3 regions of the Nocardiopsis mangrovi genome follow, and region 3 is predicted to be linked to each of the others. Evidence: riboswitches for the same ligand, from Rfam matches in the RefSeq annotation. Region 3 holds a riboswitch; each other region holds the start of a gene.
What was found. A riboswitch is a leader RNA that binds a small molecule or an ion and turns the genes downstream of it on or off. The one in region 3 is predicted to bind cobalamin.

Region 1 (9,885 bases), on a different contig from region 3:
GCTTAACCGGAGGGTTGGACGGCCCAGTCGGGCATCGTGGGGAACGGTGCGAGGCGGTAGGCCGGAGGTTCGGTGCCGTGCAAGTGGCGCACGAGGTAGTCCCAGGTGCGCCGTGTGACGTAGTGGCGACGGCCGTGGAAGCCGTGCTCGACTCCGGGCACGAGGAGCATGTCCACGTCGGCATCGGCGTCGATGAGCGCGTCGACCAGGCGCAGGCTCTGGTGGGGGAGCACGTTGTCGTCGAGTTCGCCGTCGATCAGCAGGAGCTTGCCGTGCAGGTCGCCGGCCCACAGCGTGTTGACCAGCGCTCGACGGTTCTCCTCGGTGATCTCGCCGTGGTTCTGCTCGACCCAGAACGGCAGGTAGATCGAGAGGTCGTGGGCGCCGGCCTGCGCGACCCCCACCGAGTAGATCTCGGGGTGGGCCAGCAGGGCCCGGACCGTGAAGAACCCGCCGCCGGAGTGGCCGGTGATCCCGACCCGGTCGGTGTCGAGCCAGGTGTGGCGTCGCCCGAGCTCGCGGATGGCGGCGACGTGGTCGTCCAGTGCTGCGGCCATGCCCAGGTCCCCGTAGGAGTGGTCGAGGAACGCCTTGCTGCGCACCGGGGTGCCCCGGCCGTCGAGCGCGACGACCGCGAACCCGAGCGCGGCCAGCGCTTCGGGCTCTCCGGTGAACAGGTCGCCGAACGCCGGTGAGGCTCGGTGGATATTGGGTCCGGGGTAGGTGTGGTCGATGACGGGGTAGCGCCGTGCCGGGTCGAAACCGTGCGGGCGCCACAGCAGCCCGTAGATCGGGGTGTGCCCGTCGGCGGCGGTCGTCCGGAACCGTTCGGGTGGGCTCCACCCGACCGCCTCCAGCGCGGTCGAGTCCGGGGCCTCGAGTTCGACCAGCACTTGGCCGTCGTCGCCGAGCACACTCGTGCGGGGCGGGCGGGCGGCGGTCGAGGCGCGGTCGACGAGGTAGCCGCCGTCCGGTGGGCCGACCGCGTCGTGGTCGAGGTCGTCGTCGGTGATTCGCACGAACCCGCCACCGTCGAGATCCACCCGGCAGATCTGACGGACGTACGGGTCCTCGTTCAGCCCGCAGGCGAGGAACCACACTCGGCGGCGCTCCTCGTCGACCCGCAGGATCCGGCGGACCAGCCACTGTCCCCGGGTGACCTGCCCGAGCTGTTCGCCGTCGGCCGAGTAGAGGTAGAGGTGACCCCAGCCGTCGCGCTGGGACCACCACAGGATCTCCCCCGAGCCCAGGACGCGCACCATGGGCGGGACGTGCAGGTACGGCGAGGGGTCCACCCGGGTCCGACCGGTCTCGGTGATCAGCGTCGTCACCGCACCGGAGCCGGGGGCGAGGCGGCGCAGTGCGAGGGTGCGCCCGTCCCGGGACTGGTGCAGGATATGGACGGCGTCCCCCTTCTCCCCCGACCACCAGCGCCGTTCGAGGGCGTAGGGAGACACCAGGACCTCCGGCTCGCCCGAGGCGGCCACACTGTGCCCCGTGCGGACGTCGAAAACGTGCCAGGACATCGTCGCCTGCGCCTCGTCGCCGGGCATCGGGTAGCGCACACGATGCGCCACCGGCCGTCCGCCGCCTTTCGGGGCGGCCTCCACGACGACCTGCTCGGGCAGCCCGCGCTGGTCGATCCGGTGGGTGATCAGCCGGGTGGAGTCCGGCGACCACGCCGCCACGAGCACCGACTCCAGCCCCAGCATCGCCAGCTTCGCCTTCGTCCCCGCCTCGGGCAGCCCGCCGTAGTCCCAATGCGGCTCGGCGTCGTCGGTGAGCGCGAACTCCCGCTGCCCGTCCCGGCTGCGCACCCAAACGTCGCCGGCCCGCCGGAACGCCACCCACGCCCCGTCCGGTGACGCGATCTCTCCCGGCCCCACCGGGGGGCCGCCCTCGATCCGCGTGCAGGTCCCGGCTCGATCCGACCACTCCCACCGCGTGTCGAACGCCGTAAACCGGATCACGTCCCTGTCCTGGCCGGGGGCCTCGAACTCTACCGAGGTGAGCGGCGGATCGTCGGCCACCACCGCGTGTCCGGACGCCTGGGACAGTGCCGCGGCGAGCCGCTCGTGGTCGAACGCGTCCCGCCGGGTGCCCGCCGCCGGGTCGACCATGACGTGCCGCGCCCCGGACCGGTACCGGAATCGCGCACCGTCGTCGGACCACTGCGGTACCACCGCGGCCCGTGGCATCAGCCGGGCCCGGTACGGGGCGAGCATCTGTTCCGCGCGGGCGTAGTCGGTGTCGGTGAGCTGGATGTGCTCGGCCGGGTCGATCACGTCGGAGCCTTTCGTCAGGGGCCAGGCCGACCACGCAACACTGTGACGCCGCGTCGGTGTCAATCCGACTGTGAGCACGACCACCGGCTCTCGCCGCGCCGAGGGGGCGAACCGCAGCACTCGCAGCTCACCGTCCGTCCCTGACGCACACCCGCTGACCAGGCCGAGCGCCAGGTCGGCGATGCCTCCGTGCCCGACCGGTTCCCTGTCAGGGAACGTGCCGAGCCGCGGGAGGCCCCGAACGGTGGGGGGAGCTCAGACGCGGACCACGATCTTTCCCCGTGTGTGTCCGCGCTCGGCGTAGGCGTGCGCCTCCGCGATCCGTTCGAGCGGGTAGGTCCGCTCGATGCGGGGTGTGTAGCGGCCCTGCCGGCCGAGTTCGCCCGCTTGAGCGAGGAGCGTGGAGTCGTTCTCCGCGTTGGCCGGATGCACGCCCAGGCGCCGCGCGTTGGCGTGGTCGGCGACCGTCGACACGCGAGCCGGGTCGCCGACGATCGCGACGAGGTCGGCCAGGGATCCGGAGGCCGCGGTGTCGAGCGCGATGTCGACACCGTCCGGAGCCAGGTCGGCCAGGCGCTCCGCGAGGCCGGTTCCGTAGGTGGTGGCAACGGCGCCGAGAGAGGTGAGGAACCCGTGGTTGCGCTCGCCGGCCGTCCCGATCACGGTGGCACCCTGAGCCACCGCGATCTCGACCGCGGCACTGCCCACGCCTCCGGCGGCGCCCTCGATGAGAAGGGTGCGCCCCCGCAGGGGACCGAGCGCCTTCAGCCCGCCCATCGCGGTCACGGATGCCAGGCCGGCACCGGCCGCTTCCTCGTCGGTCCACGCGGCGGGCGTGTGGGCCCAGGCCGAGAGCACCGCCAGCTCCGCTGTCGCGCCGGTGACGCCGCCCAGCCCGAAGACACGGTCGCCGATGCCCACCCCCCGCACCCCGTCGCCGGTCGCGTCGACCACGCCGGCGGCATCGCGCCCGGGAATCGCGGGCAGGTCCACGGGGAGCATCTCGCGCGCGGCACCGGAGCGCACCTTCCAGTCGATGGGGTTGACCCCGGCCGCCGCGACGCGGATGCGGATCTCGCCGGGCCCGGGATGCGGGTCCGGCACCTTCTCGACCACGAGGGTCTCCACACCGCCGTACTCGTGATATCGGACTGCGCGCATGACGTCGTGCCTTTCCACGCGGCCTGAACCGGCCGTTCGTGAGATCAGTGGGGTGGATGTTCGGCGAGCGCCGACACCGAGCACCCTAAGAGCTGACGTCAGTGTCAGATGCAAGTCGGGCGGGGGCCCGATCGACGTCCTCGGCCGGTGGATCTCCGGAGAACGAGGGCACTCCGGTTCTCCGGCCGTGTGGGGTGCGCGCCTGGCCGGACGCCGACCGCGCGGCGTGTTCAGCGGCGTCGCTGACGAGGGGGCGGCGAGGGGCCGCGATGCGGCTGGGCGGTCTCCTTGGAGCGGGCGCGGTGTGGCCGGCCGGATCGCGGCACCGGCGAGACCCCCGGAGCGCGGCGTCGGCGCCCCGGGCCTTGGGCCCGGGGCGCGTCGGGTGGCCGCGGGCGCGTCAGCGGGTCGGGGCCGTTGCCCGGGAGCCCGCCTGGCGGGGTATCGCCGCGCCGCCGGTGTCGAGCACACGGCGCAGGAACAGGGTGGACATCTCCATGGCGGCCGTGCAGGCGCTGGTGTCGCGCATCGCGTCGAGCATCATGAAGTCGTGGATGATGCCCTGGCAGCGGATCGCCGAGACCGGGACCCCGGCCTCGCGCAGCCGGGCGGCGTAGGCCTCGCCCTCATCACGCAGCACGTCGGCCTCGCCGGTGATCACCATCGCCGGCGGGAGGCCCGTGAGCTGGTCCGTGCGCGCACCCAAGGGGGAGCAGGTGATCTGCGCCCGGTCGTTGGGGTCGGTGGTGTACTGGTCCCAGAACCAGATCATGGCCTCGCGGGTGAGGTAGTACCCGTCGGCGAATCGGTGGTAGGACTCGGTGTCGAAACTCGCGTCGGTCACCGGGTAGAAGAGGACTTGGCCGGCGAGCCCGATGGTGCCCGTCTCCTTGGCGAGCAGGGTCATCGCGATGGCCATGTTGCCGCCGACCGAGTCGCCGCACACCGCCATGCGCGACGCGTCGAGCCCTTGACCCGCCCCTTCGGCCACCACCCATTCGGCGACGGCGTAGCACTGCTGCACGGCGATCGGGTACCTCGCCTCAGGGGACCGGTCGTAGTCGGGGAACACCACGGCGCACCCGGTGCGCACCGCGATCTCGCGCACCAGCCGGTCGTGGGTGGCGGCGCTGCCGAACACCCACCCCGCGCCGTGGATGTACAGAACCACGGGAAGCGTCCCCGAGGCGCCGGCGGGGCGCACGATGCGCACGGGCACCTGCTCGGTGGGGCCGCCCCGAACGGTCACCCAGTCCTCATCGATCTCGGGCTTGGGCACGCCTTCCCCGGCTTGCAGGTCCTCCAGGACCTGGCGGCCCTCGTCGGGCGGAAGCTGGTAGATGAACGGCGGTGTGGCGGTGGCGTCCGCCATCTCCTGGGCGGCCTGCTCCAGGACGACTCGGTTCGACGACATGGCGCTGCCTTCCTTTCCGGGGGTGCGGTGCCAGGAGCGTGCGCCGCCCGGGCCGTTCGGCGGTGCCGCCGCCGTCCGGGCCCGCGCGGCACGGGCATTCAGAACCCCCCGGGTCCCGCTGCCCACGCCGTGAGCAGGGGAAACGGGGTCGGGGCGGTTTCCACGGCGGCCCCGTTCGCAATGCCCTGCCCGGTGGGCTGCCGCAGATCCGGCGGTGTCCGCCGGATCACCGGTCCGATTCCGTCGTGATCGCGTACCGTGGTCGCGCCATGGCGTCGGGTGAACGGCGGCGCATCGGGTGGGGTTCGGCTCCGCGGCCGCGGGTAGCGCGTACCGGTGGTCGAAGTGGGGGAGATGGACATGGCGGTCACAGTGGGCAGGTTCGTCGCCACGATCCTCCTGGTGGCGTCGATGTCACTGACGGGCTGCTGGAACCGCGAGGTCCCGGTGCCGAGGATCGATCCCGACCCGCTGGGGCTGGATTCGGTCCCCACCCTCGGCGGGACCCGCTAGGACGCCGTGGGCGCCCCCGTCACGGCCCGACCGGATCAGGGCCACTCCAGGGTGTCGGGCCGCTGCGGCGCGGACACGGGGGAGTCCGGGGCCGCATGGCCGAAGATCGAATGCACCCACGCGTAGAGCGCGTCGCCGGGGCAGTCGGTGTCGCGGCCGTCGCGATGCCCCATGCGCGTCAGCGTCCGGCCGGTCTGGTGGTTCGCCTCGGCGTACAGGGCCTGCATGGACGCCAGTGCCTTCGGTGAGGGCAGCACCGTGAAGTAGGTGCCGATGATGCACGCTCCGATGGCCGAGACGTTGTGGTTGGGGCAGTGCGCTCCCTGGGTGGTCCAGCCGCGGCCCTCGTAGATGTGGCCGTCGTTGTCGATCAGGAAGTTGTAGCCGATATCGGACCAGCCACGCTCGTCCATATGGATCGCCTGAATCTCCTTGACCGTCTGCGTCGTGGGTCCTTCGGAGTGGTGCACCATGAACTCGGTGCGCTGCGAGAGCTGGACGGGCGTGCGGTCCAGCGGGGGGCGTGCGCCCCACTTCGCGCGGGTGACGATGTCGATCATGGGTACCTCCCGGCCGGTGAAAGCCCCGCGTGAGCGCGGCGCGGGTGAACATGGGACGGATCGGCGAACAGCACCGGTCCCTTCGTCCGGTATCGCTACCCAACCGCTCTGACCTGCAACGTCGTCCTTCGTGCGGCCGAGTTCGGCGGAGCCGCGCAGTGCCGCCGAACGGCCGCTCCTGCGGCGTGGTGGGCACGCGCCGCGGTGGGCGGTCCGGCGCGGTGGACGCGGCACCCTCGCGGCGCCGGGCACTCCCCGGGATGGACGGCGGGCTATTGCGCGGGACCGCGCGCCGCCGTACTGTCGTGGGGCCGTGGTGTTCGGGAAGTCCGGTGGGAAACCGGCGCGGCCCTCGCCACTGTGAACGGGTAGTCCGATGCCCCGTCCCACCTCCGCCGTCGCCGGCGGCGGCCAGGACGGCGACGGCCACTGGACGCGTCCGCCCGGACGCGGCTGGGAAGGCCGGCAGAGGGCGGCGACCCGCAAGCCAGGAGACCGGCCACGGCGCGACGACCGTCCACGAGGTGCTGGAGATGGGTCCCCTGACATGCATATCGCCGAAGGCTTTCTGCCCTGGCAGCACGCCGCCGCCTGGACCGCCGCGGCCGCCCCTTTCGTCGTCCACGGCGTACGCTCCCTGACCGCCGCCGTCCGTGCCGACCCCGAAGCCAAGCTGCTCCTCGGCGCGTCCGGCGCCTTCTGCTTCGTCCTATCGGCCCTGAAGATCCCCTCGGTCACCGGCAGCTGCTCGCACCCCACGGGCGCCGGCCTGGGCGCGATCCTCTTCCGGCCGCCCGTCATGGCGGCACTGGGCACGCTCACGCTGCTGTTCCAGGCGCTGCTCTTGGCGCACGGCGGGCTGACCACGCTCGGCGCCAACGTGTTCTCCATGGCCGTGGTGGGCCCGTGGGTGGGCTACGGGTCCTACCGCCTGGTGCGCGCGGCCGCCCGCTCCCTCCCCGAGACCACGGCCGTGGGCACGGCGGTGTTCACGGGCGCGGCGCTGGCGAGCCTGAGCACCTACACGGTGACCAGCCTCCAGCTCGCCATGGCCTTCCCGGATCCGTCGGGCGGCCTGCTCGGCGCGTTCGTGAAGTTCGGCGCGATCTTCTCCGTCACCCAGGTCCCCTTGGCGATCATCGAGGGCCTGGTGACCGTGGTGATCATCCGGCTGCTGACCACCGCGAGCCGTGGTGAGCTGCTGCGCCTGGGAGTGCTGCGCCGATCGGCCGGCGGTGGCGCGGCCACGGCGGCGGCGGACGGGAAGGCGGCGTGACCGTGCCCAAGACCGTGACGACCTGGATCCTGGTCGCGGTGGCCGCCGCGATCGCCGTGCTGCCCCTGCTGATCGGTTCGGGCGACCACCTCGCCGAGCCCTTCAGCGGCGCCGACGGCCAGGCCGAGGACGCCGTCGCCGAGACGCACCCCGGCTACGAACCCTGGTTCGCCCCGCTCTACGAGGCGCCCTCTGGGGAGATCGAATCCGGCCTGTTCGCCCTTCAGGCCGCCATCGGCGCGGGGGTGATCGGGTACTACTTCGGGGCGGTCCGGACCCGCAACCGGTTGCGGGCGGGCCGGCCTCCCGCCGCGGGCGCGTCCGACGCCGGCTGAGCGGCGCGCGGCGTGCTCGCGATCGACGCTGCGGCCTACCGGAGCCCGTGGCGGCGCGTCCATCCCGCCGTCAAGGGGGCGTTCTTCGGCGGCCTGATCGTGTGCGCACTGGCCCTGCCGGCCTGGCCGGGCGCCGCCTTGGCGGCGGTGGCCGCCCTGGCGGCGGCCCTCGGTCCGGCGGGGGTTCCGCCGCGGGCCTTCGCCCGGGCGGCATGGGCGCCCCTGGCGTTCATCCTCACCGGTGCGGTGACACTGCTGGTGAGCGTCGGGGGCAGCGCGGGGACGGTCGCGTGGGCGCCCGACGGCGCGGCCCGGGCCGCGGAGATCAGCGCCCGAGCCGCGGCGGCGCTGGTGTGCCAGCTCGGCTTCGCCTTCACCACCCCGCTCGCCGAACTGCTGCCGCGGCTCACCCGGATCGGCCTGCCGGCCGCGCTGGTGGAGGTGGTGGCGCTCGTCTACCGGATGCTGTTCGTCGTGCTGGACACCTCGCGGCGCATCGGCACCGGCCAGGCCGCCCGGCTGGGCTACAGCGGGTGGAACGCGCGGCTGCGGTCCCTGGGATCGCTGGGCGCCGCGCTCTTCATCCACTCCTACGACCGCGCGCGGCGCATGCAGCACGGGCTGGAGTGCCGGGGCTACACCGGAGACCTGCGCGTGCTCCTGGAACCCTTGCCGCTGCGTCCGGCGGCCGTCGCCGCTGCCGCCGGGGTACCGCTCCTGGTCGCCGCGGCGACCCTCACCTACGCCTACGGAGTCCGCCCGTGACCGCTGGACCGCCCGCCGTCCCCACCGCCGGAGCCGGCCCCGACGTCCACGAGGCCCCCGCTGCGCTCTCCGGGCACGGCCTGGCCTTCGGCTACAGCGGGACCGCACCGGTCTTCACGGGGCTGACCGTCGAGGCCGCCGCCGGGGAGGTGCTGGCGGTCCTCGGCCCCAACGGGGGCGGCAAGACGACGCTGCTGAGGCTGCTGACCGGCAGCCTGACCCCGGACGCCGGCACGGTGCGGCTCGACGGGGTTCCGGTGCCGCGCAGCCGCTCCGGCCGCGACGCGCTGCGCCGGCGCGCCCAACTGGTCTTCCAGGACCCCGACGACCAGCTCTTCTCGGCGAGCGTCCGGCAGGACGTCTCCTTCGGCCCGATGAACCTGGGGCTGCCGGCCGAGGGCGTACGCGACCGCGTGGCCTGGGCCCTGGACGCGCTCGACATCGCCGGACTGGCCGACCGGCCGACGCACCTGCTCTCCTACGGCCAGCGCAAGCGCGTGGTCCTGGCGGGCGCGCTGGCGATGCGGCCATCGGTCCTGGTGCTGGACGAGCCGACCGCGGGACTCGACCCCGCCGGAGTGGAATCGCTGCTCGGCACGCTGGAAGGGCTGCGCGCGGCGGGCACCGCGCTCGTGGTCTCCACACACGATGTCGACCTCGCCTTCCGCTGGGCCGACCGGGCGGCGGTCCTCGACCGCGGGCTGCTCGCCACCGGCCCGGCGCGCGCCGTCCTCGCCGACAGCGGACTCCTGTCCGCCGCCCGGCTGCGCCCGCCGTGGGCCCCCGGGACGGCCTCGGCCCTGCGCCGCGCGGGCCTGCTCCCCGCCACCGCCCCGGCCCCCGCCACCCCCGAGGAGGTGGAACTGCTCGTGGAGAACGGCTAGCCACCGCCGGCGCGGGAGCGTTGGCGGTTCCCAGCGGTTGGAACCCGGGGACCTCCAAAGGATAAGTCGGACCAGATCGAGCATCACACGGGCCCGTATCCCTCCAGCCTGTGAGCATGCCCCTAGCAGTCCCTCTTCGCCAGGGCGACTGCGTCGGTGAAATAGGGACTAAATGCCATGGTGAATGGCAACACGCTCACTCGTCACTGGTCGGAAGGACGTAGTCAGCCGCTCGCTTGGCCATGTGGAGGGGATAGGGAAGTGCCAGTGGAGCCTGGAGGTCGGGGGCATATCGCATCTGGTGGGCACAGGCTGCCCATTCTTGCGGTGCGTCCGGCTCATCCGCTGACTGGCACGCCAGGACCGCGATCTCCAGCAGATTGGGATTGCTGGCATCCTTGTCAGTGTCGGACACCCAACTCCCCATTCGATTTCTCCGCCTTCCCTCCCTCGTCGCCTCTACGGAGGCATTTCTGGCGGTGGGTGGACGATCCGTGCTGCTGTAGAAAACCCGCTGGTCAGGTGCTTCGATGACAGGTCTCAGTCCGGCAGGGAGTCCGTTCTTGCCATCGGTTCCGTACCACTGAGGGGTCTCATCCCCACCGCTGTCTCGGGTTCGGATAAGGCGCAGACCCCGGCCCCAGACACTGATGGGGACCGGGCTCTCGCCGTCGTCCAACCAGATACGGTCG
Region 2 (9,885 bases), on a different contig from region 3:
CGCGGCAACATCACCGCGGCCGCCGAGTACAACTTCTACGTCGACCCCGAGGCGGCCAAGGCCGTCTTCGCCGCCGGATTCGCGGTCACCGTCGTCCCCTGGCACCCGCTCACCCTGCGTGACGCCGTCTTCGGCCCGCCCCTCCTGGCCGACATCGCCGCCATCGGCACACCCCTCGCGGAGTTCTTCACCCGGGTGTGCGCGGCCACCCTGGAGTTCGACCGCGGCGTGGGCATCCACGGCACCACCCACCCCGACTCCCTGACCGCCGCCGTGCTGCTCCATCCCGGGCTGGTCCGGCGCAGCGGGCGCTACAACGTCGACATCGAGACCGCCGGCGAACTCACCCGCGGCTACTCCGCCATGTCCTGGGGCGTCCACGGCCTGGCCGCCAACGCCACCGTGATCGAGGAGGTCGATCCCGACGGCTTCGCCGACTACATCCGCGGTCTCCTATCGACCCCGACCACCCCGGACCGTCCGGTCAGCGGCCCCGACGGCCCCCTCTGGGCCGGCTGAGCCCGCCGCCGCAGGGTCCGGCGCCGCCCGCGCACGGAGTCGGCCACCGCCCTGCACCGCACAGGCTCCGGGACCGGCCTCCGCCATCCGGCTCACGGTGCGATCGGCAGCGCCCTCTTGTGGGCCGTGGCACGGTAGCGGTCCACCAGGGCGGTCAGCACGCGCTCCTCGACCGGCAGCCCTTCGAGGAAGTCGTCGATCTCCTCGTAGGTGACCCCGAGCGCGGCCTCGTCGGGCTTGCCCGGTGCCAGGCTCTCCAGGTCCGCGGTCGGGGTCTTGCGCACCAGGTCATCGGGGGCGCCGAGCTCGCGGGCGATCGCACGCACCCGCCGCTTGGTCAGCCCCGTCAGCGGCACCAGGTCGGCGGCGCCGTCGCCGAACTTCGTGAAGAACCCCGTCACCGCCTCGGCCGCGTGGTCGGTGCCCACCACCAGGCCGCGCACGCCGCCGGCCACCGCGTACTGGGCGATCATGCGCTGCCGCGCCTTGACGTTGCCGAGGACGAAGTCCTGCGACTCCGCGCTCGCGTACGTCATCCCGGCGGCCGCCAGGGCACCGGCCGCCGCATCCGCGGCGGGGGCCACGTCGACCGTCAGAATGCGGTCGGGGGCGGTGAACCCGGCCGCGCGGGCGGCGTCGTCCTCGTCGCGCTGCACCCGGTAGGGCAGCCGCATGGCGATGTACTCCGCGGTTCCGCCGCCGGCCCGCACGCGGTCGGCGGCCAGCCGGCACAGCCGGCCCGCGGTCATCGAGTCCACCCCGCCGCTGATGCCGAGGATCAGGGCGGTCGCCCCGCTCTCCCTGAGGCGGTCGGCCAGGAAGGCGGTCCGCCGGTCGATCTCGGCGCGCGCATCGAAGGCGGGGGGCACCTCCAGTTCGCGGATGATCTCGCGGCGGGCGGCCTGCGGGTCGTCTCCGGCCATCACGTGTTCCCCTTACGTCTCGCGGACGTCTGGGATTATCGCGCCCGCCCCGCCGCGTGCCGCGACCGGGGCACCGCAGCCCGGGTCAGCGGACCCGCCGGGCGAGCCCTTCATAGTCCACGACCACGCCCTCGCGGTCGACGGTCAGCTCGAACGCGCCATAGGTGGGGTCGCGGTACTCGTAGCGCTCGCGGCCTTCGGCCGACGACAGCCGCGTGTAGCGCTGCACGACCCGGCTCACCCGCAGGCTGGGCACGTCGATCCAGGCCACCGCGATGTCGCGGAACTCCCCCGGGCGCAGGCCCAGGCGCCGGATCGGCAGGGTGTTGGTCAGCGGGGTGGCGGCGACGTCGACGTCCACGCAGCCGTCGAGGTCGTGGACGCGCTTGCCGTCCATGGTCCACTTGCCGCCCGCGGCCGCCAGCTCCAGGGTGTGCACACCCCGCTCGGACACGGTCTCGACCCGCGTGCAGCGGGTCGTCCACGCGAGGTCGGTACGGACGGTGAAGCGGCAGGCGAACCGATCTCGGGGGTCGGCGACGGTTTCGCTCGCCTCCAGCCGGTACCCGTCGGTCTCCGCGATGAGCGCACCGACTCCGAGCCCTTCCGCACCATCGATCCGGGTCCAGGCGGCGGGATGTTTTCTATACGCCGACATGACATCCGTTCTACCGGTCGCTCCGGTCACGCGCCAGAGCGCACCGATCACCGGAACGACACGATAGACAGTCGCAACCGATCGGACACCCGCCGGCCGTATGGTGCCGTCCGTCTCGGCGGCGTGTGGCCCGGCGGCCCCCTGAAACCCGGGCCGGGGGATTCCTCCGGGGCCGGGGAGGAACCGGGCCCAGCGGGGCGGTGCCCCGTGGGCCGGTGTCGGATGGGGTGGTCAGGGCTGCCTCGGGACCGTCTCGTCGGTCTTGTTGATGAGTCTCTTGGTGGAGCGGCGGAAAGCCCAGAAGACCGCGATCCCGGCCAGGACGGTCAGCGGGGTGCCGGTCACGACGTCGGTGGTGGCCAGCCAGGCGGTGGAGTCCGCGAGGTAGGCCCACTGCTGGAAGGCGAACCGCGCGGCGAACATGAGCGTGACCGCGAGGGTGGCGAGGTCGTGGGCGAGCAGGGTGGGCCGGTCCTGGCGCCAGGGCTTGTCGTTGCCGTGCACGGCGTTCCAGATGAGCCCGGTCAGAGGCCGGCGCACGACGAGCGAGGCGAGGGAGACGACGCCGCCCGCGAGCGCCGCCCAGATGCCGATCAGGAAGAAGTCGTTGGCCGATCCGGTGTAGGCGGAGACGCCCCCGGCCAGCGAGACGGCGATGACGCCGCCGATGGCGTTGGTGAACTTCTGCCCGCGCATCATCTGGAACACCATGATGCCCAGCGCGACGACGATCGAGAGCCCGATCGCGATCGGCAGTGGCACGAAGCCGACGACGGTGGCGAAGACCACGACGGGCACGGCCGCATAGAGCATCGACGACAGGGTGCCCTTGTCGATCCCGGGCTGTTTGGGGCCCGCGGCCGGCTCGGGCCGGGCGCCCCCGGCGTAGCCGACGTGGAGGGGGGTGGGATTGTGGTCAGTCATGACCGTTCCGCTCTTCGAGGTGGTGGGCGAGGAAGCGTTCAGCGGCGCTGAACATGGCGATCAGGTTCTCCGGGTTGACGAACATGTGACCCTCGTCGTCGAAGACGAGGTACTCGACCTCGACCCCGCGCTCGCGCAGCGCCGCGACGATGTTGTCAGACTCGGCTCGCACGACGCGGACGTCGTTGGCGCCCTGGACGATCATCAATGGCGTGCGGATCTCATCCACCCGGCTGATCGGGGAGCGGGCGAGCACGTCCGCTTCCTGCTCCGGGTCGTCGGGGTCGCCGACATAGCGGTACCAGTTGTTGACCAGACTGGATTTGGCGTGCTCCGGAACGGTCCGCATGAAGCTCGCCAGGTTCGAGATGCCGACGTATGCGAACGCGGCGGCGAAGCGGTCGGGGGTGAAGGCGGCGCCCACCAGCGTGGCGTAGCCGCCGTAGGAGCCGCCGAAGATCGCCACCCGGTCGGGGTCGGCGTAGCCCTGCGCCACCGCCCAGTCCACGGCGTCGATCAGGTCGTCGTGCATCTTGCCGGCGAACTCGCCGATCGCGGCCTGCATGTGGGCCTTGCCGAACCCGCCCGAACCGCGGAAGTTCACCTGCAGCACCGCGTAGCCGCGGTTGGCCAGCAACTGCACGCTCGGGTCGAAGCCCCAACTGTCGCGGGTCCAGGGGCCGCCGTGCACCAGCAGCACCAGCGGCAGCCCCGTGGGATCGACCCCCACGGGCAGGGTGAGGTAGGAGGGCAGCGCCAGTCCGTCGCGGGCGGTGATGGTCACCGGCGTCATCGGCGCCATCGCGTCGGGGTCCAGGTGGGGGGAGGACCGGAACAGCAGCCGCACCTCACCGGCGTCGTGGTCGTAGAACCACGTGACTCTGGCGTCGCGGTCGTGGACGAAGCTCGCCACCCACCGCCGGCCGCTGTCGTCGCACGACACCGCGCCCAGGTCGCCCTCCGACAGCCGTTCGAGGTTGGCCAGGACCTCGGCGAAGTCGGGGTCCAGTGCGCGGATCACCTGCCGTTCGCCCTGGTAGCGGACGCCGAGCAGCTCGCCGCGCCGGTCCCGGATCAGCGGATGCGGAAAGGTCGGGAAGACCTGTGCCCGGGTGTCGAGGTCGTAGTCCGGGTGGCTGTCGACCTCGGTCTCCTCACCGGTGGCCAGGTCGAGCCGGACCAGGCGGGTGTGGTCGGTGCCGCGGTTGGAGCCGATCCAGGCACCCGTCCCGTCGGGTGTGGCCTCGAGCGGGTAAGCGCTGATCGGATAGTCGGCGCCGTCGAAGGTCGCGACGCGGTGCAGCTCGCCGGTCTCGCCGTCCCGCCGCGCGAACACGTAGGTGCCGTCGTCCTCCAGGGTCTGGGCGAACAGACGCCCCTCACCGGCGTACAGCCAGCCGGTGACAGGGCCCGGGTTCTCGGCCAGCAGCGTGAGTTCGCCGCTGGCGATGTCGATCTCGTACAGGTCGAATTCGGCGACGTTACGCGCGTTGAGCTGGACGATCGCCTTACCTGGACGCGCGGCGGCCAACTCGAGGCCGGGAGTCGTCGCGCCGGGGAACGGGGTAAGGTCGACGGCCGGCGCCTGCGGGTCGTCCAGATCGATGCGGAAGACGTGCCAGTTCTCATCGCCTCCGGTGTCCTGGAGGTAGAGCAGCCAGCGCGGGTCGTCGGTCCACGTGTACCGCAGCACGGTGCGGGTCTCGTCGGCGGTCACGCACCGGGGTCCGGCACCGGAATCGAGGTCCTGGATCCAGACGTTGAGCCGGTTCTTCCACGGCGCCAGATAGGCGATCCTGGCGCCATCCGGTGAGATCGTCGCAGCGGTACGTTCCGGTGTACGGAAAAAGTCCTTGACCGATATCAGTGCGGGCTGTGCCATGTCGTCGCTCTCCTTCGTCATCGGGGTTGGGCGACGGGCATCAGTCAAGGGGGTGCCGCAAACGGCACACTCAACTCACATAAAAGTGATGTGGGACACATCAACGCGCGGGTGAGGGCGGCGCCGATCCGGGGGCGGCCCCGGACGCGCCGGGATCGGACCCGATGGCGTCGTGACGGTGCACCGCCCGTTGGTGGCCGGCGGGGGCGACCCGGGACCGCACAACCGCCGGCGCCTTCCACGGGAGGCACCGGCGGTCAGAGCGAGACCGTCTCCCGATTCCGCCATCAGGCGGGAACACCCCTGCGCGAACCGGGAGAGGAACAGATTGCTGCGGGTCAGTCCCAGTCCAGTCCTGACCCCGACTGGTACTCGATGACTCTCGTCTCGAAGAAGTTCTTCTCCTTCTTCAGATCCATCATCTCCGACATCCACGGGAACGGATTCTCGGTCTCGCCGAAGATCGGTGCCAGGCCGATCTGCTCGGCGCGGCGGTCGGTGATGAAGCGCATGTACTGCTCGCACAGCTCGCCGTTGAGCCCGAGGATGCCGCGCGGCATGGTCTCGCGGCCGTAGGCCACCTCCAGCGCGCACGCCTCGGTGAGCATGGTCCGCACCTCGGCCTGGAACGCGTCGCTCCACAGGTGCGGGTTCTCGATCTTGATCTGGTTGATGACGTCGATCCCGAAGTTCAGGTGGATCGACTCGTCGCGCAGGATGTACTGGTACTGCTCGGCGATGCCGACCATCTTGTTGCGCCGGCCCAGCGAGAGGATCTGCGCGAACCCGGTGTAGAACCACATGCCCTCGAACACCACGTAGAACGCCACGAGGTCGCGCAGGAACGCCTGGTCGGCCTCCGGGGTGCCGGTGGTGAACCCGGGGTCTTCGAGGTTGCGGGTGTACTTCAGCGCCCAGGCGTCCTTCTCCGTGATGGAGGGGACCTCCCGGTACATGTTGAACAGCTCGCCCTCGTCCAGGCCGAGGCTCTCGCAGATGTACTGGAAGGTGTGCGTGTGCACCGCCTCCTCGAACGCCTGGCGCAGCAGGTACTGGCGGCACTCGGGGTTGGTGAGCTGCCGGTAGACCGCCAGCACGATGTTGTTCGCCACCAGCGACTCCGCTGTGGCGAAGAAGCCGAGGTTGCGCTTGAGCATCAGGCGCTCGTCGTCGGTGAGACCGTCGCGGGACTTCCACAGCGCGATGTCGGCCTGCATGGCGACCTCGGTGGGCATCCAGTGGTTGTTGCAGCCGGCGAGGTACTTGTCCCACGCCCACCGGTACTTGAGGGGGAGCAGCTGGTTGACGTCGGCGCGCGCGTTGATCATCGCCTTGTCGTCGACGCTGACGCGGGCGGCGTCGCGCTCGATCGCGCCGAGGCCGCCGGTGGCGGGTTCGAGAACACTGGTCATGGCTTCGGGTCCGGTCTAGTCGGGTGTGCGGTTCGATGCGCGAGCCGGAGAAGCGCCGGCTCGGCGGGTACAGGGGACGGGGGACGGGGTGCGGCCGGAGCGCTGGGCGCGCCGTGCGGCGGGGCGGAGCCGTCGCCGCCGGCGCGTCCCGCGGGCGCACGAGGGGCGCGGGGCGCACCCGCCGGGGGCACGGCGCGGGCGCCGCTACTGGCAGGCCTCGCAGTCGGGATCCTCGATGGAGCAGACCGCCCCCGCGTCCTGGACCGGCGCCGGAGCGGGAGCCGGAACCGCCGGAGCCGCCGAGACCGCGTTCAGCCGGCCGTCGGTCCCCTTCAAGGTGCTCTTCTCCACGTGCGTGGCGCTCTGCGAGCGCAGGTAGTACGTGGTCTTGAGGCCCTTGCGCCAGGCGCGGCGGTACAGCTCGTCGAGCTTGCGGCCGCTCGGCGCCGCCATGTACAGGTTCAGCGACTGCGCCTGGTCGATCCACTTCTGCCGCCGCGCGCCCGCGTCGACCAGCCACGCCGAATCGATCTCGAACGCGGTCGCGTACAGCTCGCGCAGCTCGGCCGGTACCCGCTCGATGGCGCCCAGGCTGCCGTCGTGCAGCTTGAGCCGGGTCACCATGTCGTCGTCCCACAGCCCCCGTTCCTTGAGGTCGCGGACGAGGTAGGGGTTGACCACGGTGAAGTCGCCCGACATGTTCGACTTGACGTAGAGGTTGCGGTAGATCGGCTCGATCGACTGCCCGACACCGGTGATGTTGGCGATGGTGGCGGTCGGCGCGATCGCCATGACGTTGGAGTTGCGCATCCCCAGGGTGCGCACGCGCTCGCGCAGGCCCGCCCAGTCCAGCCGTTCCGTGGTGTCGACGTCGAGGTCGCCGCCGCGCGCCGCCGCCAGCCGGTCCAGGGAGTCGATGGGCAGCACGCCCCGGCTCCACAGCGATCCCGCGAACGACGCGTAGGCTCCCCGTTCCGCCGCGAGCTCGGCCGACGCCTCGATGGCGTGGTAGGAGATCAGCTCCATGCTCTCGTCGGCGAACTCCACGGCGCCCTGCGAGGCCATGGGCAGCCGCAGCCGGAACAGCGCGTCCTGGAAGCCCATGAGGCCCAGGCCCACGGGGCGGTGGCGCATGTTGGCGCGCTCGGCCTCGGGGATCGTGTAGTAGTTCACGTCGATGACGTTGTCGAGCATCCGCACCGCCGTGCGCACCGTGCGGCGCAGCCGCTCGGCGTCCAGCCCGTCCGGGCCGGTGTGGTTGGCGAGGTTGACCGAGCCCAGGTTGCACACCGCCACCTCGTCGGCGCTGGTGTTGAGGGTGATCTCGGTGCACAGGTTGGACGAGTGCACCACGCCGGCGTGCTGCTGCGGGGAGCGCAGGTTGCAGGGGTCCTTGAAGGTGATCCACGGGTGGCCGGTCTCGAAGAGCATGGTGAGCATGCGCCGCCACAGATCGACGGCTGGCACCCGGCGCCACACCTTGATCCCACCGGCGTCGGCGGCCCGCTCGTAGGCGGTGTAGGCGGCGGCGAACTCCGCGCCGTAGAGGTCGTGCAGATCGGGGACCTCGTCGGGCGAGAACAGCGTCCACTCGCCCCCGTTCTCGACCCGCTGCAGGAACAGGTCCGGCACCCAGTTGGCGGTGTTCATGTCATGGGTGCGCCGCCGGTCGTCACCGGTGTTCTTGCGCAGGTCGAGGAACTCCTCGATGTCGATGTGCCAGGTCTCCAGATAGGCGCAGACCGCCCCCTTCCTCTTTCCCCCTTGGTTCACGGCCACCGCCGTGTCGTTGGCGATCTTGAGGAACGGGACGACGCCCTGGCTTTGGCCGTTGGTGCCCTTGATGTGGGCGCCGATGCCGCGGACCGGGGTCCAGTCGTTGCCCAGTCCGCCGGAGTACTTCGACAGGAGGGCGTTGTTGCTGATCCCGTGGAAGATCGACTGGAGGTCGTCGCCGACGGTGGTCAGGAAGCAGGACGACAGCTGGGCGCGGCGGGTGCCGGAGTTGAAGAGGGTGGGCGTGGAGCACATGAAGTCGAACGAGGACAGCAGTTCATAGAACTCGATGGCGCGCGCCTCGCGGTCGTCCTCGCGCAGGGCCAGGCCCATGGCCACGCGCATGAAGAACGCCTGCGGCAGCTCGTAGCGGGTGCCGTCGCTGTGCAGGAAGTACCGGTCATAGAGGGTCTGCAGGCCGAGGAAGGTGAAGTGCAGGTCGCGCTCGGGCCGCAGGGCGGCGCCCAGGCGGCCGAGGTCGAAGGACGCCAGTTCGGGGTCGAGCTGGTCCAGCCGGATGCCGCGCGCGACGTAGTCGGCGAGGTAGCCGGCGTAGCGGCCCGCCATCTCCGACTGGCCGGCCTCGTCGGGCCGCCCCGCGAGGAAGCTCAGGGCTTCGCGGCGGAGCTTGTCCAGCAGCAGCCGGGCGGCGACGTGCGAGTGGTCCGGGTCGGCCTCGACGAAGGCGCGGGCGGCCATGACCAGCGCGAGTTCCAGCTCGTCGGGGCGGATGCCCGGGTAGAGGCTGCGCCTGGCCTCGGTGAGGATCGCCTCGGCCGAAACGCCCGCGAGCCCGGCGCACGCCTCGTGCACCACCGACGCGGCCCTCGTCAGGGGGTCGGTCGCGGGCGGCGCGGGCGCCGCGCCCGCCGGGGCGGTGTCGGTGTCGAGGGTCATGCGTGGCTCCAACCAGGTAGACGTGGACCGGTCGGGTCCTGTCGGGGAGGCACGCAGGCAAGGGGCGGCCACGTCGGTCCCGTGGCGGGCGTCCCCTGATCCGCGGCGGCCCACCCTCGAGGCCCCGTTGCGAGTGCGCGACGTGCGCGCACACCGGTGGCAGGTCTTCGGACTCGCGGGCGCCGGGGCCGGATCCGGCCCGGTCCTACTGGCCGTCGCTTCCCGGGCGCCGTGCGCCCAGTGCTCGTTGACGGCGGTCGTTCCCGCTCACCGCTGCGGGGCAGTCCCGGATTCGCACCGGGTTCCCTCTTGCCTCACCGGGGAGGCGCCCCGGTGAACCACCAGCGCGAGCGATACTACATCTAGGGGCAGCCAACGGCGAACACCGCAAGATGAGCGCGTGTCACGCTGCTCAGCGGATGACAGGACGACCCGTTCCGTGCTAACGGGTGCGCGCGGGTACCCGCTCGACCGGTGTGCGGGCGCGGCGGCGATCCGTCCTCCGCCACCCCGTTACCGGGGCGCGGCGGTCGGCACGGCCGGCGGTCAGCCGTCGATCAGGCGGTCCAGGGCGTCCTCCTCGAGACCGAGGTCGACGCGGATCCGGTAGCGGGTGCGCAGCAGTTCCATGAGGAGGTCGTGCACATACGGCGAGACGTCCTGGTGGCGGAACCGCTCGACCCCCAGGGTGGCCCACGCGTGGGCGCCCTTGAGGTCGTCGTGCGCCTGGAGGGTCTCGGCGATGTGAATGTAGGTGGGCAGGTTGCGCGGGCCTTCCGAGCGCAACCGCTCCAGCTGGGCGTAGGCGGTGTCGACGAGGTCGAGCTCGAACAGCGCGCCCGCCTGGAGGGCGCGGGCGTCGATGATGGTCACGCCGCCGTCGTCGATCGCCCG
Region 3 (9,885 bases):
CGTCGTCGACGTCCACCCAGCCCCACTTCATGGGATAGGTGAACTCGTCGAGGACGTAGAGCCGATAAGTCTCGGCGGCCAGTTCCCGCTTGATCTGCTCCCACCCTTCGGCGGCGTCGGCGGCGTGGTCGGGCTCGGCTCCGGGCCGGCGGATCCACGACCACCCCTCGCCCATCTTGTTCCAGGTGACCCGGCCGCCCTCGCCCGAGTCGCCCAGGACGCGCAGCGCGCGCTCCTCGCCGATCCGCCACTTGGCGGACTTCACGAACTGGAACACCCCGATGTCCCAGCCCTGCGCCCAGCAGCGGGTGGCCAGCCCGAACGCCGCGGTGGACTTCCCCTTCCCGGGGCCGGTGTGCACCATCAGCAGCGGCCGGTTCCGGCGCTGGCGGGTGGTGAGCCCGTCATCGGGCACGTGGGCCGGTACGCCCTTCGGCATGTCTCTCCTCTCTCTCCTCGTCCTCCTCTTGCCCGCGTTGCCGCGGCGACGCGTCAGGCGGCGCCGCGCGCGTGCCGGACCAGGCCGCTCAGCGTGTCGGCGCGCAGCTCCTCCAGCAGGACGGGGGTGGCGTCCATCGCGGCGGCGAGCCGGTCGGCCAGGCCCAGGCGCACCGGCCCCGACTCGCAGTCGACGACGACGCTGCGGACCCCTCCGGCGCGGATCAGCGCGCCGGCCCGCTGGGCATCGCCGAAGCCCCCGTGGGTGGCGCGGCCGTCGGTGACGACCACGAGCAGCGGGCGCCGCTGCGGGTCGCGCAGGCGCTCGACGCGGAGCACGTCGGCGCACCGGAGCAGGCCGGCCGCCAGCGGGGTGCGCCCGCCCGTGCGCAGGTCGCGCAGGCGGCGTGCGCCGGCTTCGACCGAGGATGTGGGCGGCAGGTCGAGTTCGGCGCCGCGTCCGCGGAAGGTGACGAGGCCGACCTTGTCCCGGCGCTGGTAGGCGTCGAGCAGCAGGCTCAGGACCGCTCCTTTGACGGCGCGCATGCGCTGCCGTGCGGCCATGGAGCCGCTGGCGTCGACGCAGAACAGCACGAGGTTGCCCTCGCGGCCTTCGCGGACGGCCTCCCTCAGGTCGGCGGGGTGCAGGACGAGGCCGCGGCCGGCGCGGCCCCGCGCGCGCTGGTGCGGGGCCGCCGCGTTCACGGTGGCGGCCAGGTGCAGCGCGCCTACGCGCTCGGCGGGGACGCGGGCGCCGGTGGTGCGCCCCAGGGGCGTCTCGGCGCGCGAGCGGCGGCCGGGCGCGCCGGCGCCGGTACCGGGGACGCTGAAGAGCCGCGGCCGGTAGGCGGGCGCGGCGTCAGAGGGGGTGCCGTCGGCCTCCGAGGGGCGGCCGGGGGTGTCACCGGGCGGCGGCCCGCCGTCGCCGGGGGTCTGCGCGCCGTCGGCGTCGGGAGCCTGTGCCCCGGAGGCTCCGGACCCCGCGGGACCGTCCGCCCGCGCGTCCGGGCCGGGGCCGCCGGCGGGTTCCGCGCCGGACGGCTCCCCGGACCCGGGCCCGGAGTCCTCCGTTCCGGCGGGGCCGTCGGGGCCGCGGTCCGGCGCGCCGTCCGGCCCGCCGGAACCGCCGTCAGGGGGTTCGGGGTCGTCGTCGCGGGCCTGGTCGAGTGCTTGGCGGAGGCGGTCCTCGTCGAGCCCCGGGGCGTCGAAGGGGTCGCGCCGGCGGCGGTGGGGCAGGGCCAGGCGGGCGGCGTCGCGGACGTCGTCGGCGCTGACCTCGGCGCGGCCGTGCCACGCGGCCAGGGCCATGGCGGCGCGCGCGGTGACGATGTCGGCGCGCAGGCCGTCGACCTCGAAGGCCGCGCAGACCGCGGTGACCTGGCGCAGAGCGGCGTCGGAGAGGGCCACGCCGGGCAGCCGCGTGCGGGCTGCGCGGATGTGCGCGGCGAGCTCGGCCTCCTCGTCCGCGTGGCGGGCGGCGAAGGCGGCGGGGTCCGCCTCGTAGGCGAGCCTGCGCCGGACGACCTCGGCCCGCTGCGCGGGGTCGCGGGTCGCGGCGACCTCCACCGTCAGGCCGAACCGGTCGAGCAGCTGGGGGCGCAGCTCGCCCTCCTCGGGGTTCATCGTGCCCACGAGCAGGAACCGGGCGGCGTGGCGCACCGACACGCCCTCGCGCTCGACGTGCGACGTCCCCATCGCGGCGGCGTCGAGCAGCAGGTCGACGAGGTGGTCGTGGAGGAGGTTCACCTCGTCGACGTAGAGGACGCCGCGGTGGGCCGCCGCGAGCAGCCCCGGCTCGAACGCCTTGACCCCCTCGGTGAGCGCGCGTTCGAGGTCGAGGGAGCCGGCGAGGCGGTCCTCACTGGCGCCGACGGGCAGTTCGACCAGGCGCGCGGGGCGCTGATCGGCGGCGGCCCCGGGGTCGTGGGGCCCGTCGGGGCACCCGGGGTCGGGGGCGGCGGGGTCGCAGGCGAAGCGGCACCCGGGGACGACGCCGATGCCGGGCAGGAGCGCCGCCAGGGCGCGCACCGCCGTCGACTTGGCGGTCCCCTTCTCACCGCGGACCAGCACCCCGCCGACCGCCGGCGATACCGCGTTGATCAGAAGGGCGAGTTTCAGGTCGTCCATGCCGACGACGGCTGTGAAGGGGTAGCGAGCGGAAGCGCCCACGCTGTTCGGTCCTTCCTCGGGAGTCCACGCCCATAGGGGTCGGTCGTGGCGCCGCGCAGTCTCCTGACTCCCAGATCGCCGCTCCCCCGCCGCCTTCCCACCGGGACCTCCGGCAGTGGCGATGGTCGCGGGTTCGCTCCCTGGTCACAGTGGCGGGACCGCCCCGGATTCGCACCGGGTTCCTGCTGACGGCGGGGCATCACGGTCCCCGCCGGTCGGCGCCGCCCACCACGATCTCACACGCCTGCGCGGGTCCTCCGGCCGCCGGGTGCCTCCGACCGGGCGACGACCAGGCCAGATCCGGCCGAATCGCCCGGACCGGCATGGACGACCCCCAATGGGGTATCCCGCCGCCGCAGCCGCCCCCGGAAGGCGGGGCGGATAGGAAGGGGCGGATGTGGGCGTCGTCGAACTGGGTTTCACCGTCATGGGAGCCGCGGTCGTGGTGCTGCTGATCGTCAGGCTCGCCGGCCTGGCCCTCAACCGCTCGGGCGGGCGCACGCCGCCCCGGCGGCGGACACCCGGCGGCGGGGCCGGGTACTACGGCGGAGGCTGGTCGGACGGCGGCGGAGGCGGAGGAGGCGGCGACGGAGGCGGAGGGGGCGGTGGGGGTGGATGCTGATCCGGCCGCACGGAGCGGACGGGTGGGCAGAGGCGGGCGTGAGCGTCATCGAGACGGGCTCCCGCGGCCGGGACCACCCCTCCGGCGACGACGGGGTTCTCCGGCAGCGACCACTGGGACGGCGGGGAGGCGGCTGATCGTCTCCGGACAGAGCAGACGGCGCGATCGAAGGCGGGCAGTCGAGAAGGGAGGACGGGCATGGGTTTCATCGAGGCGCTGTTCCTGATCGCGATCGGGGGCATCGTCGTGGTGCTGGCGGTGGCGGCGTTGCGCGGCCGTCCCGCTTACAACACGAGCACGACCCGGCCGCGGAGGCGGCGGGGCGGCCGTGGAGGCGGCGGAGACGGAGGAGGGAGCGATTCCGGACCGCGCTCCTACGGTGACGGCTACCCGGGCGGGAGCGGCGGCCACGCGGCCGGGGGCGACAAGGCCGTGCACGACGGCGGATCGAGCGGGTGGGGCGGCTGGGGAGGAGACAGCGGCGGAGGTGGCGGCGACGGCGGTGGAGGTGGCGGCGGGGGCGGCGACTGATCCCGGCCGTTCCCGCCCGGCCGGAGCCGGCAGCGCGAACGGCCGGGGGTACGGGTGATCGCGGGCTTCCTCCTCGATGCGGCCATGGGCATCGCGACCGCGATGCCCATGGCCGCCGACCCGCTGATCGGCGGGCTTCTGGACTACCTGACGACCCCCCGCGAGGACAGGGAGCCGCCCGCCTGGGGGAAGTGGGTCGCCCTGGGCTTCGGCCTGCTGATCCTGATCGGCGTCCTCGCGGAGTTCGTGAGCCCCTCGGGCGGCGGTGGCCGCCATGGCCGCGGCGGCGGCGACGGCGGATCCTCCGGGGACGGCGGCGGTGGTGACGGCGGCGGAGGCTGCTGACCGCCCGCTCGGGGCACCGGATCGCCTGCGGCTCCCCTTCCCTCGAACTGGAACACGTTCTAGTATGCGCCGCAGGGACGCGACGACGACCGAGGGAGCGCAGGTGGCCGACGATCTGGAACTGGGTCTCGCCGTGGGCTACTGGGGGGCCGCCGCGGACGACGCCACGGAGTCGGTCCGCGCCGCCGAAGCGCTCGGCTACACGTCGGTGTGGACCGCCGAAGCCTACGGCTCCGACGCCTTCACCCCCCTGGCCTGGTACGGCGCGCGGACCCGGAACATCGGACTGGGCACCGCGATCGCCCAGATGTCGGCGCGCACCCCCGTGGCCACCGCCATGCACGCCCTCACCCTGGACCACCTCTCCGGCGGCCGGCTGCGGCTGGGGATCGGGGTGTCCGGGCCACAGGTGGTCGAGGGCTGGTACGGCCGGCCCTTCCCCCGCCCGTTGCAGCGGACCCGCGAGTACATCGACATCATGCGCCAGGTGTGGCGCCGCGAGGCACCGGTGACCGGCGGCGGACCGCACTACCCGCTGCCCTACCCCGGCGGCACCGGCCTGGGCAAGCCGCTCAGGTCCATCACCCATCCGCTGCGCCCGCGCATCCCCGTGTACCTGGGTGCGGAGGGCCCCAAGAACGTGGCGCTGGCGGCGGAGATCGCCGACGGCTGGGTCCCGATGTTCTACCACCCGCTACTCAGCCCGCCGCTGTACGCCGACGCGCTCGCCGGCGCCCCCGCCGGCTTCGACATCGCCTGCACGGTCACGGTCGTCGAGCACGACGACACCCGCGAGGCGCTGCGGCTGGCGAAGGCGCCCTACGCCTTCTACATCGGCGGCATGGGCGCCCGGGAGCGGAACTTCCACCTCGACGTGTTCGTCCGGCTGGGGTTCGCCGAGGCGGCGCACAAGGTGCAGGACCTGTTCCTGGCCGGCCGCCGAGCCGAGGCCGTCGACGCCGTGCCCGACGAACTCGCCGACGGGCTGGCCCTGGTGGGCCCGCTGCCCCGGATCGCCGAGCGCCTCCAGGCGTGGCGCGCGAGCCCCGTGACGACCCTGCTGCTGGCGGGCGTGCGCGACGAGCCGCGGCTGCGGGCGCTGCGGGACCTGGTGAAGGGCTGACGCGGGGGCCGCCCGGCGAGGATGCTCTAATTGGACGACGTTGCCCCGGTCCGGATTGTGAGACCCCCATGCACGAGGACATCGCCTACAGTCCCGCACGGGAGCTGGCTCGGCTGCTGCGCGCACGCGAGATCTCGGCGCGCGAGGTGGTGGAAGCCCATTTGGAGCGCATCGAGGACACCGGCCCCGCCGTCAACGCCATCGTGACCCTGTGCGGCGACCGCGCCATGGAGGAGGCCCGCGCCGCCGACGAGCGGCTGGCCTACGGTGCCGACGTCGGCCCCCTGCACGGCCTGCCCGTCGCCCACAAGGACATCCACGAGACCGCCGGGGTACGCACCACCTTCGGCTCCCCCATCTACGCCGACCACGTCCCCCAGCGCGACGAGCTGGTCGTCGAGCGGATCCGCGCCGCGGGCGCGATCACGATCGGCAAGACCAACACCCCCGAGTTCGCCGCCGGCTCGCACACCTTCAACCCGGTGTTCGGCACCACCCGCAACCCCTACGACACGTCGCGCTCGGCCGGGGGCAGCAGCGGGGGCGCGGCCGCGGCCCTGGCCGCCGGGCTGCACCCGCTCGCCGACGGGTCGGACATGGGCGGATCGCTGCGCAACCCCGCGTCGTTCAACAACGTGGTCGGGCTGCGGCCCTCCCCGGGCCGGGTGCCGCGGTTCCCGGAGGAGCTGGGCTGGTCGACGCTGTCGGTCCAGGGCCCAATGGCGCGCGACGTCGCCGACGCCGCGCTGCTGCTGTCGGTGCTGGCCGGGCCCGACCCCCGCTGCCCGATCGCCGTGCGCGAGCCGGGGTCGGTGTTCGCCGGGCCGCTCGACCGCGACCTGCGCGGCCTCCGGGTGGCCTGGACCCCCGACCTGGGCGGGGCGTTCACCTGCGAACGGGCCGTGCTCGACACCCTGGAGCCGCAGCTGTCGGTGTTCACGGGCCTGGGCTGCGAGGTCACCGAGGACTCCCCCGACCTCAGCGGCGCCGAGGAGGTGTTCCGCACCCTGCGCGCCTGGCAGTTCGCGAGCAAGATGGGGCCGCTGCTGGAGACCGACCGCGACCGCCTCAAGCCCAGCATCGTGTGGAACACCGAGGCGGGGCTCGCCCTCACCGGCGACGACCTCTCCCGCGCCGAGCGGCTGCACACCGCGATCTTCCACCGGACACGCGCGTTCTTCGAGCGCTACGACGTCCTGCTGCTGCCCGTCAGCCAGGTGGTCCCCTTCGACGCCGACCTGGAATACCCCGCCGACATCGACGGGGTACCCCAGGAGACCTACCTGGACTGGATGCGCTCGGCCTATCTGATCACCGTCACCGGGAGCCCCGCGCTGTCGGTGCCCGCGGGGTTCACCCCCGGCGGGCTCCCCGTGGGCCTGCAGATCGTGGGCCCGCACCTGGCCGAGCGCCGGGTGCTCGAAGTGGGGCACGCCTTCGAGCAGGCCACCGGCTTCGGGCTGCGGCGCCCCCCGCTCTAGTACCGGCTCGCGGGAGCCTCCCGGTGCGGGGTGAGCCCGAACTCCGCGGCGAGCAGCTCGAAGCTGCGGCGCCGTGCCGCGCCATCGGGCATCGGGGTGGCCACGAGCACCTCGTCGGCGTGCGCCTGCTCCGCCAGCGCGCGCAGGCGCCGGCCCACCTGCTCCGGGGTGCCGGCCACGATGCGGTCGGCCGCGGCGCGCGCGGTCGCGGCGTAGCCCGGCCCCGACCGGAATTCACGTGCCTGCCCGAGGGAGGTCGCGACGCGCTCGCCCGAACGCGCCCGCGCCGTGTGCAGCGACCAGAACGCGGTGAAGTCCTCGGCCGGCTCCGGGTCCTCGGCGGCGAAGGCGATGACGGAGACGCTGCTGTAGGGGGCGGCGGCGCGCGCCGAGGGGCGGAAGGCGTCGCGGTAGCGGCGCAACAGCGGCACGGCGTAGTCCGGGTCGATCTGGTGGGCGAAGCAGAACGGGAGCCCGTGCGCCGCGGCGTAGGCCGACCCGTGTTCGCTGGAGCCCAGCATCCACACCCGGGGCGGCGCCGGGACGGCAGGGTCGGCCCGGACCCGCGCGAAGGGGTGGTCGTCGGGCAGGTCGCCGTCGAGGAACCCGAAGAGGTCGGCGGCCATGGCGGCGAAGTCGACGTCCACGACGGCCTCGCGGGAGCCGCGCAGCGCCGTGGCGGTGCGCCCGTCGGTACCGGGAGCGCGGCCCAGCCCCAGGTCGATGCGGCCCGGGTACATCGCCTCCAGCGTGTTGAAGAGCTCGGCGACCTTCAGCGGGGCGTGGTTGGGCAGCATGATGCCGCCGGCCCCCACCCGGATGGCGCCGGTGGCCGCCGCCGCGCGGGCGATGATCAGCTCCGGCGCCGTGCAGGCGAGCCCGGCCGCGTTGTGGTGCTCGGAGAACCAGATCCGCTCGTAGCCCAGCGACTCGGCCAGCACCGCCGACTCCACGGCCTCGTTCAGCGCCTCGTGCGCGCCGACCCCCGGCGGCATCAGGACGTGGTCGAGCACCGAGAGCTGCACCATGCGGGACTCCTCATCCGGAGGACGGTCTCCGGGAACGGGAACGGGAACGGGGACGGGGCGCGGCGGCCGGGGCGGGCGGGCGCCGTGTCCGGAACCAACCTCCGCGCCGCCGCGATGATTCCGGGCCGTCCCCGTCGCCGGGTCGTAAATATTCGCGATCAACCGCGTTTCGGGATGAACGCGGGGATTCCCTTTCGGTGATCTTCACGGCACGCTGAAGCCCTGCACATCCGCACACCCCCATGTGGAGGCGCCGGTGAGTTCGAGTACGCAGGACCCGCAGCAGGACCAGGGGTTCATCCGGGTCCTCGGCCGGTGGGACATCCTCGCCCTGGCGTTCGGCGCCATGATCGGATTCGGCTGGGTCGTCCTCACCGGCGAGTTCATCAACGCCGCCGGCAGCCTGGGGTCGGCCCTGGCCTTCGTGATCGGCGGCGTGATCGTGGCGCTGGTCGGCCTCACCTACGCCGAACTGGTCGCCGCCATGCCCCACGCCGGCGGCGAGCACCACTACGCGCTGCGCGCCCTGGGGTCGCGCGGCGCCTTCGTGGCGTCCTGGGCGATGGTCCTCGGCTACATCTCCGTGGTGGCCTTCGAGGCCGTGGCCCTGCCGCAGACCGTGCTCTACCTGGCGCCCGATATGCAGGTCGGCCACCTGTGGACCGTGGCGGGCTACGAGGTCCACGCGAGCTGGGCCGCGGTGGGGATCGTCTCCGCGATCGCGATCACCGCGCTCAACTACATCGGGATCCGGCCCGCGAGCGTCTTCCAGACCGTCGCCGTGCTGTTCCTCCTGGCCTCGGGCGCGCTGCTGCTGCTCGGCTCGCTGACCGGCGGCTCCACGGAGGACATGCGCCCGCTGTTCACCGGCGGCATCCCGGGGATCGTGACGGTGCTGGTCGCGGTGCCGTTCCTGTTCGTCGGCTTCGACGTGATCCCGCAATCGGCGAGCGAGGTGAAGATCCCCTACCGGCAGGTGGGCCGGATCCTCGTGGTGTCGGTGGCCTGCGCCGCCGCCTGGTACATCCTCATCATGCTCACCGTGTCCTCGGGGCTGGCCCCCGGGGCACTCGCGGAGTCCGAGCTCGCCTCCGCCGACTCCATGACCGAGCTGTGGGGCAGCCGGGCCATGGGCCAGTTGCTCGTCCTCGGCGGCATCGCGGGGATCGTGACCAGCTGGAACGCGTTCCTCATCGGGGCCAGCCGGCTCCTGTACGCCATGGCCGTGTCGCGGATGATCCCGGCCTGGTTCGGCCGCCTGCACCCCCGGTTCCGCACGCCGGGCAACGCGCTGCTGTTCATCGGAGGGCTGTCGGTCCTCGCCCCGCTCTTCGGCCAGCCCATGCTCGTCTGGCTGGTCAACGCCGGGGGCATCAACATCGTGGTCGCCTACCTGATGGTCGCGCTGTCGTTCCTGGTGCTGCGCCGCCGCGAGCCCGGCATGGTGCGCCCGTTCCGCACCCCGGCCGGCGGCGTGATCGGGGCGCTCGCGGTGGTGGCGAGCATCGGCCTGGGCGTGCTGTACCTGCCGGGGATGCCGGCGGCGCTCGCGTGGCCCTACGAATGGGGGATCATCGGGCTGTGGTGGCTCCTGGGCGCCGCCTACCTGCTGCGCCTGCCCGGCGTGCGACCCGGCGCCGACGCCGAGGCCCGGCTGGTCGAGGCGGTGGAGCGGCGGCGCGCCTGAGGCTCAGTCCCAGACCCTCGCCAGGGTCCAGGAACCGGTGAGCGAATCGTGCCGGAGTTCGTAGACGCCCCGCGACACCTCCTGGGAGCCGGCCTCGACCCGCCAGTACGTGCGCTGGGGCAGGCGGTCCTCGGCGTGGGGCGCCCAGTCGGCGCGCAGCGTGACCCAGTGGTCGATGATCCGGCGGACCGCATAGATGCGCCCCTGCCAGGTGAAGCGCACGGGGCGGCCGTCCTGCTCGGCCACCGTGATCTGCACGCCGAAGATGCGCCCCACCTACGGGCCCCTCCCTCATCATCGCCGGTCGGCGCGCATGCGCCGACCGGGGACCCGCGGGGAAGGGCGGGCACCGGATTCGAACAAGCGTTCCCATCCTAGCCCAGTCCGCATCCGGCCGGAAGCGCGGCGTCAGCGCACCTGTCTAGAATCGTGGCGACCCTCCCTCACGTGGCGTCCCCCGG

Region 1: it holds a riboswitch for cobalamin, as region 3 does, so the genes downstream of both, ACFO4E_RS19965 (energy-coupling factor ABC transporter permease) here and ACFO4E_RS05430 (putative cobaltochelatase) in region 3, are expected to answer to the same signal.
Region 2: it holds a riboswitch for cobalamin, as region 3 does, so the genes downstream of both, ACFO4E_RS17605 (ribonucleoside-diphosphate reductase subunit alpha) here and ACFO4E_RS05430 (putative cobaltochelatase) in region 3, are expected to answer to the same signal.

What each region holds. Positions count from the first base shown of each region.
Region 1 is NZ_JBHSFQ010000021.1:43,876-53,760, reverse strand. Features, by position in the region: gene ACFO4E_RS19990 (S9 family peptidase) at 3-2,285, opposite strand; gene ACFO4E_RS19985 (NADP-dependent oxidoreductase) at 2,541-3,446, opposite strand; gene ACFO4E_RS19980 (alpha/beta hydrolase) at 3,847-4,860, opposite strand; gene ACFO4E_RS19975 (hypothetical protein) at 5,221-5,373, shown strand; gene ACFO4E_RS19970 (N-acetylmuramoyl-L-alanine amidase) at 5,409-5,933, opposite strand; cobalamin riboswitch at 6,231-6,451, shown strand; gene ACFO4E_RS19965 (energy-coupling factor ABC transporter permease) at 6,481-7,209, shown strand; gene ACFO4E_RS19960 (energy-coupling factor ABC transporter substrate-binding protein) at 7,212-7,544, shown strand; gene cbiQ (cobalt ECF transporter T component CbiQ) at 7,557-8,309, shown strand; gene ACFO4E_RS19950 (energy-coupling factor ABC transporter ATP-binding protein) at 8,306-9,193, shown strand; gene ACFO4E_RS19945 (pPIWI_RE module domain-containing protein) at 9,390-9,885, opposite strand, start outside.
Region 2 is NZ_JBHSFQ010000017.1:50,247-60,131, forward strand. Features, by position in the region: gene ACFO4E_RS17575 (nucleoside hydrolase) at 1-519, shown strand, start outside; gene nadE (ammonia-dependent NAD(+) synthetase) at 612-1,442, opposite strand; gene ACFO4E_RS17585 (putative glycolipid-binding domain-containing protein) at 1,528-2,100, opposite strand; gene ACFO4E_RS17590 (DUF3159 domain-containing protein) at 2,332-3,024, opposite strand; gene ACFO4E_RS17595 (S9 family peptidase) at 3,017-4,906, opposite strand; gene ACFO4E_RS17600 (ribonucleotide-diphosphate reductase subunit beta) at 5,245-6,318, opposite strand; gene ACFO4E_RS17605 (ribonucleoside-diphosphate reductase subunit alpha) at 6,523-8,991, opposite strand; cobalamin riboswitch at 9,133-9,349, opposite strand; gene ACFO4E_RS17610 (hypothetical protein) at 9,538-9,885, opposite strand, start outside.
Region 3 is NZ_JBHSFQ010000003.1:349,191-359,075, forward strand. Features, by position in the region: gene cobO (cob(I)yrinic acid a,c-diamide adenosyltransferase) at 1-439, opposite strand, end outside; gene ACFO4E_RS05430 (putative cobaltochelatase) at 493-2,607, opposite strand; cobalamin riboswitch at 2,664-2,792, opposite strand; gene ACFO4E_RS05435 (hypothetical protein) at 3,005-3,229, shown strand; gene ACFO4E_RS05440 (hypothetical protein) at 3,428-3,760, shown strand; gene ACFO4E_RS05445 (hypothetical protein) at 3,845-4,105, shown strand; gene ACFO4E_RS05450 (LLM class F420-dependent oxidoreductase) at 4,209-5,228, shown strand; gene ACFO4E_RS05455 (amidase) at 5,297-6,709, shown strand; gene ACFO4E_RS05460 (MsnO8 family LLM class oxidoreductase) at 6,706-7,737, opposite strand; gene ACFO4E_RS05465 (APC family permease) at 7,994-9,424, shown strand; gene ACFO4E_RS05470 (DUF6504 family protein) at 9,428-9,700, opposite strand.